One region of the Lysinibacillus sp. NPDC096212 genome, then DNA from elsewhere that is predicted to be linked to it. Evidence: riboswitches for the same ligand, from Rfam matches in the RefSeq annotation. Region 1 holds a riboswitch; each other region holds the start of a gene.
The links. Region 1 has a riboswitch for S-adenosylmethionine ahead of metK (methionine adenosyltransferase). Riboswitches for the same ligand answer to the same signal wherever they lie in the genome.
Positions count from the first base shown of each region.

Region 2: another riboswitch for S-adenosylmethionine. It lies ahead of ACIQ7T_RS12810 (MetQ/NlpA family ABC transporter substrate-binding protein); the one in region 1 lies ahead of metK (methionine adenosyltransferase).
Region 3: another riboswitch for S-adenosylmethionine. It lies ahead of ACIQ7T_RS11680 (Na+/H+ antiporter NhaC family protein); the one in region 1 lies ahead of metK (methionine adenosyltransferase).

Region 1 is NZ_JBIWFQ010000002.1:28,523-32,813, reverse strand. Features, by position in the region: gene ACIQ7T_RS01920 (alpha/beta hydrolase) at 1-324, opposite strand, end outside; gene ACIQ7T_RS01915 (gamma carbonic anhydrase) at 461-979, shown strand; gene metK (methionine adenosyltransferase) at 1,138-2,334, opposite strand; SAM riboswitch class I at 2,729-2,848, opposite strand; gene pckA (phosphoenolpyruvate carboxykinase (ATP)) at 3,615-4,291, shown strand, end outside.
Region 2 is NZ_JBIWFQ010000011.1:90,464-94,754, forward strand. Features, by position in the region: gene ACIQ7T_RS12800 (PhzF family phenazine biosynthesis protein) at 1-203, opposite strand, end outside; gene ACIQ7T_RS12805 (pyridoxal phosphate-dependent aminotransferase) at 311-1,480, shown strand; SAM riboswitch class I at 1,668-1,772, shown strand; gene ACIQ7T_RS12810 (MetQ/NlpA family ABC transporter substrate-binding protein) at 1,863-2,696, shown strand; gene ACIQ7T_RS12815 (methionine ABC transporter ATP-binding protein) at 2,802-3,827, shown strand; gene ACIQ7T_RS12820 (methionine ABC transporter permease) at 3,820-4,291, shown strand, end outside.
Region 3 is NZ_JBIWFQ010000010.1:19,707-23,997, forward strand. Features, by position in the region: gene ACIQ7T_RS11680 (Na+/H+ antiporter NhaC family protein) at 337-1,617, opposite strand; SAM riboswitch class I at 1,726-1,833, opposite strand; gene ACIQ7T_RS11685 (hypothetical protein) at 2,073-2,420, opposite strand; gene crcB (fluoride efflux transporter CrcB) at 2,451-2,780, opposite strand; gene crcB (fluoride efflux transporter CrcB) at 2,777-3,139, opposite strand; gene ACIQ7T_RS11700 (VOC family protein) at 3,688-4,113, opposite strand.

The sequences.
Region 1 (4,291 bases):
TGCACATTCATATTTTCTTTTTTGCATGGTATGTAGTAATAGAGTCGCACCAAGTCCATGTCCTATTAAAAAGACAGGTAAATTATACGAAAAAGCATTCTCGATTAAATGCCTTGTATATTTGTTGTATTCTTTAAAATCTTCATCGTGAACACTTGAATATCCTACATTTACTCCATGATTAGGTAAATCCCCCATGACTATGTGGAAGCCTTCCAATCTAAGTTTTTCTATAAGCCATGCATACCAACGGTGATTTTCATATGCACCATGAAGAATAGCAACCACAGCCTTTGCTTGTCCATCAGCTTCCCATTTCCACATTTCACATAGTCCTCCTAAAAAAATAATTACACAATGATTATATCGTAATATCTTGATCATTTTAATTTTATATTTCCATCAAGTTGCGTATTTGATACGATAATATTACATCAAAGAAAGAAAAGAGGCGATCCTCATGATCTATCCATTTAAAGGTAAAAAACCCAATATTGACCCTTCTGTTTTTATTGCTGATTATGCAACCGTTACCGGCGACGTTACAATAGGTGCTGAAACAACAATTTGGTTTAACACAGTTATTCGAGGAGATGTATCACCAACAATTATAGGAAAAAGAGTTAGTATTCAAGACCTCTGTTGCTTACATCAAAGCCCCAAATATCCACTAATTATTGAAGATGAAGTAACAGTTGGACATCAAGTAACTTTACATAGTTGTACGATTCGAAAAAAAGCCTTAATAGGTATGGGCTCTATAGTATTAGACGGAGCGGAGATTGGAGAGGGTGCATTCATTGGGGCGGGTAGTCTAGTACCTCCAGGCAAAGTCATTCCTCCAAATAGTTTAGCACTAGGCCGTCCTGCAAAGGTTGTAAGAGAATTAAACGATGAAGATAAAGAAGATATGGAACGCATCATACGTGAATATGTAGAAAAGGGTCAATACTATAAATCTCTTCAACCAAAAAATTAATGTAAAGCAGCTCCACGATTGCTTGGGCAACCGAGCAATATAGGAGCTTATTTTTTTCGTTAAAAAACAGCGAAAGGGGCTAAATTAATGTTAAGCCCCTTTCTGTAATAGTATTTTAAAATATTTCCCCAGCTACTTCATTGCTTTAGCTGAATAGTTTATAAACCTGCTTTTTCTTTTAATGCGTCAGCTTTGTCTGTTTGTTCCCAAGGTACATTTAAATCTGTACGACCGAAGTGGCCATATGCGGCAGTTTGCTTATAAATAGGACGACGAAGGTTTAGCATTTTAATAATCCCCGCTGGGCGTAGATCGAATAGCTCGCGTACCCATTTTACAATTTCACTTTCCGTAACTTTTCCTGTTCCAAATGTATCAACAGCAATAGATACAGGTTGAGCAACACCAATCGCATAAGCTAGTTGTACTTCAGCTCGATCAGCTAAACCAGCAGCTACGATATTTTTCGCCACATAGCGTGCTGCATATGCTGCTGAACGGTCTACCTTAGTTGCGTCCTTACCTGAGAAAGCACCTCCACCATGACGTGCATAGCCACCGTATGTATCAACGATGATTTTACGTCCAGTTAGACCAGCATCCCCTTTAGGACCACCAATTACGAATCGGCCAGTTGGGTTGATGAAATATTTAGTATCGGCATCTAGTAATTCACTTGGAACAACTGGAGCAATAACGAATTCTTTTAAGTCTGCTTGAATTTGCTCAAGTGTAGCTTCTTCATCATGCTGTGTTGAAATTACAATCGTATCAACGCGTACTGGTACATTGTTTTCATCATATTCAACCGTTACTTGCGTTTTTCCATCTGGACGTAAATATGCTAGTTCACCAGATTTACGTACTTCCGTTAAACGACGAGCTAATTTATGCGCTAAACTAATTGGTAATGGCATAAGCTCTGGCGTTTCGTTACATGCATAACCGAACATTAAACCTTGGTCACCTGCGCCAATTGCTTCAATGTCAGCGTCTGTCATAGAGCCTTCACGCGCCTCTAATGCTTGGTCAACACCTTGAGCAATATCAGGTGATTGCTCGCCAATAGCAACAAGAACTGCTAGGTTTTCAGCATCAAAGCCGTATTTCCCACGTGTATAACCGATTTCTGCTACAGTATCACGAACGATACCTTTAATATCTACATAAGTAGAAGTAGTAATTTCTCCAGCTACTAATGCTAAGCCTGTTGTTACTGTTGTTTCACACGCTACACGCGCGTTTGGATCTTCTGCTAAAATAGCATCTAAAATGGCATCCGAGATTTGGTCACAAATTTTGTCTGGATGTCCTTCTGTTACACTTTCTGATGTAAACAGTCGACGGTTTGTCATTTGATTTTCCTCCTATTACTTTTACAAATAATATTTGCGAATTAATACGGTACTCATTACCCATGTCAAGTTCGCCCCTAAGGATTGAACTCTCAAGCCATTGTTGCTGTCGTTGCACTTTCGCACATTAAACATTTGTTGCTGTCGTTGCACTTTCGCACAGTAAACATTTGTTGCTGTCGTTGCACTTTCGCACAGTAAAACAGTTGTTGCTGTCACTACGCTTCCGCACAAATAAACAGCTGCTTCTTTTAACACGAGGATTTTTGAAAGATCCGTCATTATAATAAGGAAAGGACTGTATACTTACCTTTAATTCGTTTTTAACAATAAAAAAATCCTTTTCTCACGCTTACTTAACATGAGGAAAGGAATAATGACTTCGGACCTTTCACTCTTATCGTTCAAGGGAGTTTCCCCTTGCATCAGATTGGCACCAGCGCATGTCGTGAAATAGTTCATGCAGGTTGCCGGGTTTCACAGGGCCTGACCCTCCACCAGCTCGGGATAAGAGTATCCGTTCAATATCTCATAATACGTAAAAGGTCGAACATTGTCAAATATTTTTAACTTCTTTCAGCGGGTGTCCAACATCGTGCTGTTGCTGTCGCTTCGCTTTCGCACAGACTAAAACCCTTTGCTGACGCTACGCTTTCGCGCAAAAAACATTGTCAGGCCCAAGCACAAAGCAGATTCCGGACGCATTGTTTATCTGTAGCGAAAGTAAAGCGACAGTTACAATTATGCCAAGACATAATTGATTGTATTCTTATAAAGAAAGTATCGGATTTATATAGAAACAAATTTGGATTATACTGTAATTTAAAACAAAATAATCCCTACTCTCCACCTTACATCATGTGTTAACATATGTGTAACCCTTTACAGCACATTTTGTAGCAAAAGCAAAGCGTTAGCTACAGAACATGTGGTGGATGAATATGATTGTAGCCCCTTTTCAGTCGAAGACAAGCTCCAACTAATAAAAAGCAAGCTAAAACTTCACATCCTGTGCGAACCCCATGTTAGCCCAAAGCTTCCAAACACAATTTTTGCTGTGTCGAAAGTGAATGTGTGATCACTTATTATAAATAGGGTAAAAAGCATTATCAAAACAAATCAATTTACTTTTTGTCGTTTTCTTGAAAAGTAATAAAATCTGAAAAATAATTTCTGAATTAGTATAGATTATTTAAGCAATTGTGTTATACTATTTTTGAAATTAAGAAAATCTCCCTCAAACTCTAGGGAATACTATAAAAAAGGATGGTATTTAATCGATGAATTCAGTAGAAATTGCAAACGAACTGAAGGAATTATTAAGCGGCGGTAACATTAATGTTCAACTTTCAGTACCACAATTAGCTGAAAAGGCTACTTCTCGTGGTGAAGCTATGTTAACAGTAGATGGCGCAGTTCGTGCAGAAACTGGCAAATACACTGGTCGTTCACCTAAAGATAAATATACGGTAGAAGAAGATAGCACAAAAGATAAAATTGACTGGGGAAAAGTTAACCGACCAATTTCTTCTGAAGTGTTCGATAACTTATATGTAAAAGTAGTAAAATATTTAAAAGAACGTGACGAATTATTCGTATTCAAAGGCTTTGCTGGTGCTGACAAAGATTCGCAATTAAGCATCCAAGTAATCAATGAATATGCTTGGCACAATCTTTTCGCCCATCAATTATTTATCCGTCCAACTAAAGAAGAATTAGCTTCTCATGTTGCTGACTTCACAGTTATTTCAGCTCCTAACTTTAAAGCAGATCCTGCTATTGATGGCACTGCTTCTGAAACATTCATCATTGTATCACTTGAAAAGAAAATTATCCTAATCGGTGGTACTGAATACGCTGGTGAAATCAAAAAATCTATTTTTGGTATTATGAACTACTTGTTACCACAACAAGGCATCCTTTCAATGCATTGCTCAGCAAACGTTGGTGAAGCTGG
Region 2 (4,291 bases), on a different contig from region 1:
TCCTTTGCTGGCGTAAACCATCTAAGAAAAAAATCATGATCCTTCTTTTGGACAAAAGCTGTTGTTGGTACGGGAATCTCCTGAGCAATTTTCTGCATGGTCGACTCAGGTATTGGTGAATCAAGTAAACAGACTGCTGCGGGATTTCCCTTGTAAAGCTCTGTAGTAAAAGCATTGACGATAAAATACGAGACTTTGTTCAATTTTCCTCACCTCATAAACTATTGGGCTCTAGACAATTACTAAAAAAAGTAATATTATGTGCATCATATCTTTAATAATTATTATATTCTGAAAAAGGTGGACATGCATGGAATTCTCAAAAAAACTACAGCTACTTCCAACTCAATTTTTTGCAGCACTTGTGCAAAAAGTAAACGCTGCTCTTGCTGAAGGGCGTGATGTTATTAATCTTGGTCAAGGTAATCCAGATCAACCCACTCCTCCACATATTATTAAAGCATTGCAGGAGGCGGCAGAAAATCCTCAAAATCATAAATACTCTCCATTTCGTGGCATAGCAGAATTACGCCAAGCAGCTGCAAGTTTCTACAAACGCGAATACAATGTTGACATTGATCCTGACACAGAAGTAGCTATTCTTGGTGGTACGAAAATTGGTCTTGTTGAGTTACCGTTAGCCGTTTTAAACCCCGGTGATACTATGCTATTACCCGATCCTGGATATCCAGATTACTTATCAGGTGTCGTATTAGGTGATGTTAATTTTGAAGTTATGCCTCTTTTTGCAGAAAATCATTTTCTGCCTGATTATAATGCTTTATCCGATGCAGTAAAAGAAAAGGCGAAGATGCTTTACTTGAATTACCCGAATAACCCAACTGGCGGTACTGCAACACTTGAATTTTTCGAGGAAACAGTACGCTTTGCAAAAGAGCACAATATTATCGTAGCACATGATTTTGCCTACGGGGCGATTGGATTTGACGGCAATAAACCTATCAGCTTCCTGCAAGCTGACGGTGCAAAAGATGTCGGTATCGAAATGTATACATTATCCAAAACGTATAATATGGCAGGCTGGCGCATTGGTTTTGCAGTTGGTAACCCTGATATTGTTGCAGCCATTAACCTTATTCAAGATCATCTATTTTGTAGTCAATTCCCTGCCGTGCAACAAGCCGCGGCAGTTGCACTTACTGCTTCCCAGAGTTGCGTGGATAAGCTAAGTGCGACTTATGAGCGTCGACGAAACGTACTGATCGAAGAAGCTCAGCGAATTGGTTGGCAAGTAACAGCACCGAGAGGCTCTTTCTTTGCATGGCTCCCTGTTCCATTAGGTTTTACGAGTGAACAATTTGCCGATTTATTGCTCGACAAAGCTGATATCGCAGTAGCTGCAGGCAATGGCTTCGGTCAATATGGTGAAGGCTATGTGCGGGTTGGCTTACTTGTTAGCGAAGACCGCTTACGTGAAGCGATCAGTAGAATTGAAAAATTAAACTTATTTAACTCATGAAGTAGACTCTACCCGAAAAACTGTTCCATTAGCTCAAACTTGCTATGGGAACAGTTTTGTCTCTTTCTTGCGGATTCTTTCGCAACTAAATATTATAACAAAATAAAAAATTTTAAAAATTCAATTGACTTACTATATCCTATAATTTATATTAGTTCTATCGGATTTACAAAAAAATATTATAAATCTCTTATCAAGAGTAGCTGAGGGACTGGCCCTATGAAGCTCGGCAACCTCCTTTTTTAAGGAAGGTGCTAAATCCTGCAAACGATCATCGTTTGAAAGATAAGAGAGGACACTTTTTTATGAGCCTCTCTTAATTTTTTTAAGAGAGTTTTTTTTATTTTCAAAAACCGATAAAAAAACTTTGGAGGTATGTTTCATGAAAAAGAAAAATAAAATTTTATTAGGTTTAGCAAGTCTCACATTAGTAGCAGCATTAGTAGGCTGTGGTACTAAAGAAAATAGTAAGGATAGTCAAAGTAAGGCTATTAATGAAAATAAGATTGTAGTAGGTGTAACTTCTGGTCCACACGAACAAATTGCTGAGGTTGTAGCAAAAGTTGCCAAAGAAAATGGCTTAGAGGTAGAAGTAAAATCTTTCTCTGATTATGTTTTACCAAATACATCGTTAGCAGAGGGCGATCTTGATGTAAACAGTTATCAACACAAGCCATTCCTCGAGACATTTAACAAAGATCACAATACAGATTTAGTGCCAGTTGGAAAAACAATTTTAAATCCTCTAGGCATATACTCTGAGAAATATAAATCATTTGATGACGTTCCTGATGGTGCAACGTTCGGATTACCAAATGATCCAACAAACGGGGCTCGTGCTCTATTTGTCCTTCAAGAGGCGGGCTATATTAAATTAAAAGACGGTGCAGACTTAACAGCATCTATTCGCGATGTGGAAGAAAACAAAAAGAATTTGAAATTCATTGAATTAGAGGCTGCACAAATTCCAAAACAGCTTAGTGAAGTAGATGTAGCAGCTATTAATACAAACTTCGCTCTTGATGCTGGCATTAATCCTAAAAAAGACTCCATTCTTTTAGAATCTACGGACTCTCCATATGTGAATTACATTGTAGTACGTGCCGAAAACAAAGATGACCCAACGATCAAAAAATTTGTTGAAGCTTATCAATCTGATGAGGTACGCAATTTTATTGAAAAAGAATTCCAAGGCTCTGTAATTCCAAGCTGGTAAGTGACGATTAAGGACCATTCATAAAATCAAGAATCTGCGGGACTCCTACAGGAAAGCTAGCAGATTCTTGATTTATAGAAGGACTAAGAAAGGAGATATCACCGTATGATTCAACTAGAAAATATAACAAAAGAATTTAAAACTAAAAATGGTATCGTCAAAGCAGTAGATGGTATTAACTTGCATGTCAAAAAAGGTGAAATTCATGGGGTTATTGGCTACAGTGGTGCAGGAAAAAGTACTCTTATTCGCTGTGTCAATTTATTAGAACGTCCAACAACAGGAAAGGTATTAATCGATCATGTAGATATTACTTCCCTTTCTCTAAACGACCTTCGCAAAACTCGTCAAAAAATCGGGATGATATTCCAGCATTTTAACCTTTTAAAAACAGCGACTGTTTACAACAATATCTCGGTACCATTAAAGCTTCTAGGCTATAACGACTCCGAAGTGAAAAAACGCGTTGCAAAATATGCAGAAATTGTTGGCCTAACAGAGAAATTAGATAGCTATCCTAGCCAGCTTTCAGGTGGTCAAAAGCAACGTGTCGCTATTGCACGTGCCCTTGCCCAAGAGCCTGAGATTTTGCTCAGTGATGAAGCGACAAGTGCACTCGACCCCGAAACAACTGACGCCATTCTTGAGCTTCTCTTGAAAATTAATCGCGAGCTAGGCATCACTATTTTACTCATTACACATGAAATGAATGTTATTCAAAAAATTTGCGACGATGTATCTGTTCTTGAATCAGGGGCGGTTGTGGAATACGGCTCTGCTATAGACCTATTTTCAAAGCCTCAGCATCCAACGACACGAAAGTTTTTAAATACCATTTCTCAACGTAATTTATCCCCTTCCCTTATCGAGCAATTAAATGTTTCAGGAAGTGTTATTCGTTTAACATTCCTTGGTGAAAGTACAGGGAAACCATTACTAGCAGAAGTGAGTAAAGTTTATGATGTTCAACCGAATATTTTAACCGCCAATATCATTGAATTAAAAAACGGCATTGTCGGTAATATTGTCGTGCATCTACACGGTGAAGCACATATCGTAGAAAAAGCACTTAAGTATTTTACAGAAAACGGAGTAAGCGTTGAGGAATTAGGAGGCGAATTAAATGAATAGCATTCAAAGCTTCTTTGCAGATTGGTCAGATGTTATTGGGAAATCCATTATCGAAACCTTCCAAATGGTCGGGATTTCATTATTTTTCTCTATTTTAATAGGGATCCCATTAGGGCTTTTAATTGTTTTAACTCGCCCAGGACAATCGTTTGAAAATAAATTTCTCTATCAATTTTTCAATTTATTTATTAATATTATCCGCTCTGTACCGTTCATTATTTTACTATTCTTCATTTTACCGTTTACGAAGCTAATCGTCGGCACAACTATTGGTGTAAAAGGTGTTATTGTACCGCTTGTTGTTTATACAACGCCTTATATTGCGCGACTTATGGAAACGGCACTTTTAGAAGTTGATCCAGGTGTGGTGGAAGCTTATACAGCAATGGGTATTAAACGTCGTCATATTATTTGGAATGTCTTATTACGAGAGGCGCGCCCATCCATTATTTTAGGTTTAACGA
Region 3 (4,291 bases), on a different contig from region 1:
TTGATTATGTAGGTACAGCCCTTACTTTTCAAATGTGTATTGGTTTCTTACTTACTATATTTTCAATAAATCTAATCCCTATTATACTGAGGATCATTGGATGGGAGTGGATCTTTACAATATTAGCGATTGGACCTATTCTTGGAATTGGATTTATGTTCAAATATAGACGCTACGAAATAACTAATGAGAAAGTGTAATTGTAACTTTTAAGTATTATCTCTATCACAAAAAATGAATAGCCTCAAATAAAAAATCCAATCGTTTTGATTATTTCTTTCAAAACAATTGGATTATTTTAATGGTAAAACAATATTTTTTTTTAAGTGATGAAGCTCAGGCTTTCTTTTCTTTCGGGTATCCGATGAGGATAGCAATGGTTCCGCAAATTCCTATAAGGACTGGATAGAAAGAGTATTGCAGCATGCTCACTGGCGATATTCCGGCTACGCTTGCGGCTGCCAGGAATTGGGCTCCGTATGGCAGTAGACCTTGGATCGTACAGGAGAAAATATCTAATATACTTGCGGATTTTCTCGGCTCAATCTCATACTGTTCAGCAATATTTTTTGCAAGTGGACCAGCAATTAAAATAGCAATCGTATTATTGGCCGTAGATAAATTTGTTAAACCCACTAGGCCGGCAATGCCAAATTCAGCACCTTTTTTCGATTTAATCCTTTTTGTTGCAAGGTGAAGTAGAAAGTCAATCCCTCCGTTAAACTTAATAACCTCCACCATTCCAGCTATTAATATCGCAAGGAATGCCATTTCATACATGCCTGACATTCCTTCGCCGATCTTTTGAAAAAGGCTCATTAAGTGATAGCTGCCATCCGCTAAGCCAACAGCCCCGGCAAGAACAATCCCAGATGCCAGAACAAGGAAAACATTCATTCCAGCTAACGCTAAAATAATAACCAAAACATAGGGAACAATTTTTACCCAACTATAGCTTAAATGCTCCACTTGTGCAGTTTCACCCATTGTGATAACTCCTAAAATAAGGCTCGTTACAATAGCTGCCGGCAACACAATCCAAAAATTCACCTTAAATTTATCCTTCATTTGTGCACCTTGTGAACGAACGGCAGTAATTGTTGTATCTGAAATAAAAGATAAATTATCGCCAAACATCGAACCGCCAACAATCGCTGCCATTACTAAAGCCATGGAAAGGTCGATATGCTCGCTTATCCCAACTCCAATTGGAGCCAGTGCAACAATCGTTCCCACCGATGTACCCATTGATAGGGAGATAAAGCAGGCGATGATGAACAAGCCTACGACAAGTAAGTTTGGCGGAACGACCGATAAAGCAAAGTTTACAGTGGAGTCCACTGCCCCCATGCCTTTTGCTACCGCTGAAAAGGCACCAGCCAAGAGAAAAATAATGACCATCAGCATGACATTTAAGTTTCCTGCGCCTTTGCAAAAAATATCAACCTTTTGCGCAAACGATTCTTTTCGATTCATTGCCAAAGCCACAGCGCCTGAAATAGAAATGGCTACAATGACAGGGAAGGCGTAAAAATCACCTGTAATAACCCCTGAACCAATAAATAAAATTAAAAAAACAACAAATGGGATCAGCGCCCATGGATTCTCTTTCTTCATGTCTACCTCCAAAAAATAAAATTGGACACGTCTTTTGTCCATTCTTTTTACGATAAAAAGGCCTCTTCTTGTAACAACAAGAAGAGGCCTTATATCTATAAAACACTCCTCTTATCTATCAAGCCTTTGCCTGCTGGATTTGGCACAGTAACTTAAATCATAAGTTCCGCTGCCGAGATTTCATCGGGCCAGTCCCTCCATCTCTCTTGATAAGAAGCAAATATATTATTTTTTTTCACAATAATAAATATTATAATAAAAAGTCGATTTTTGCAACATATTTTTAATCAAGCTTGGTTTAAAAGCTATATTAATTAAGGAAATTGAACAAGTAAGAGGTTTAGAGGATAGGAAAGCGTGAATTTTTGGTGTCGCTGTTTTTACGCAGCACAACTTGATTTAACAACTGAAAGGGGGAAAAAGGAGGCGCCCTTAGAATTGGAGGGGCGCCTCACCTAAAACATTTGTGGTAAAAATTCCGTCATAAAGCGTTGATTTTTACGTAGCCATATTTTTAAAATCATACGATGTGTTAGGAGGCGTTGTCTTTTTTGTGGTCTAGCCTTTGCTTCTATTAAACTTTGTAGTAGAGTGCATGTTTCTGTTGCCAATCCTTGAGGATCAACGAGGACGTCAAGTTTATAATCAATTAACTGAGCAGCCTGAACCTTTGCAAGTAATTGTGCAAAGCGAGTATTCATTTCTGGAAAGTTTTCTTCTAGTTCTAAGTCGATTAAAGTATATAATGTTTGTTCAATTTCAGCTTCGAGCGCTTGTAATTGTTCAATGGACGGCTGTGTCAAAAAATCACCTCTAGTATTTCAAAAATGCTGCTACACAAGGACAAAGCCAAGTGCCGCGAAAAGTAAACCGAATAAAACTGTAGTGCATATATAAATAATCGCTTGCCTCCATTTTTTCTGCTCTAAGAGTTGCAAACATTCAAAACCAAATGTTGAAAAGGTCGTATATGCTCCTAAAAAACCAAGCCCTATAAACTGCCAAATCCAATCATTTGGATGTAATGCAAATAGAAAGCCAAGTGCAAAAGAACCTGTTATATTAATAAAAAATGTTGCCCATGGGTATGTATGGACAATCAATCTTCCTAGATAAAATCTTGTTAGTGCACCCAAAAATCCACCGATACCAATCATTATCATACGAAGCGCCCCTTTGCTAGTTTAAATCCTAGCCATGCACAAGCTAAACCGCCAAAAACACTTACAAAAATATAAAGAACGGCTTGTAGCCATTTACTATCCTGCAAAAGTAATAGCGTTTCTAAAGAAAATGTTGAAAAGGTTGTAAAAGCACCAAAAAAGCCAGTACCAATTCCTATAATAACAGGTGTTCGCTTTGTAAACGTTGTAAATAGCCATGCTAAACAAAAGCAGCCAATTAAGTTCATACAAAGTGTCGCAAATGGAAAACCACCGTTATTTGAAAGTACTAGACCAAGGCTATATCGACAGATGGCACCCAAAAATCCGCCGATTCCAACAGCTAAAAATGATTTCAAAGTAAAGACTCCTTATTAAAATGTCTATATTAAAAAGTGTATCATGAGATACCCATTTTAGATAATAGTTAGGCGTTAAATTAAAGTTGGGTGATAAATTAAAAAAGTTAGGCGATAAATTTAAAAATTAGGGCGATAAACCTTGAAATTGTTCCGATAAATTGATTTGGACCCTATCGAACTAGCTTTGTTCGACAGGGTCTTCCAGCGATGTTTCAATAACATGTTTTAATTGAAAAATAGAAGATTGTTGACTTTCGCTCTTCTTGAAAATAAAGACAGTTTCTATTATTTCGTTTAACTGCGGCAAACCATAATAGTAAATGTTGGAGTAGTAGTAAAGGTTAATTAGTTAACACAGCCAATCGTATTGTCTATTTGTAGGAATCAAGGACACTTCTTACCGATTTTATTTCCTTCATCGTAAAAGGAACTTGATTCTTTTAGCCACTCTGCCATCGCACGTGTATACATATAGCATCTGCTTCACACAAGTAGTGTAACAGATGAACTTGTTTCTGCTGTTGCAATCATGTCATAATTTATTACTATGATTGATTATTAACATTGTCAATGACAGTATCGAAGTCTTTATTGGAATCGACACTTTCAGTTATTGTAAAAACATAACCATCTGGATCTTCTATCGTTAATTCTTTTGCATTCCATGGTTGAACTGTCGGCTGTTGAATGATTTTCGTTTTATTTTCTAGTGCAGCCAGATAAATACTATGAATATTATTAGAGAAAACATTAATAATGACAGAGTTAGAAGTGCTGACTTCTTCATCCTTTAATAACATTAAATCTTGATACTTGGCTCCTCTCAAATGTGTCATGGAAGTTGTTCCGTTCGCATCTGGGAAATCAAATACCGAATTGAAATTGAGTACGTTTGCATACCATTCCTTTGATTTTTCAATATTTCTTACTTTTAGCTTTACGAATAAGGGCATTTGATAAAATTCATTCATGTTTATTTCCTCCTTTAGGTTCATACAAACTAACCATAAAGGCTTACGTTGCGTTAAAGTCAATACAAAAAGTTATAGGTTTGAAATTCTAAATTTAAGGTGCCTAGTTTACTTTGTTCCAAGATTGTAATTGTAGTAATTCATTGCTTTAAAGCGTTAATTATTTCCTGAAAAACGT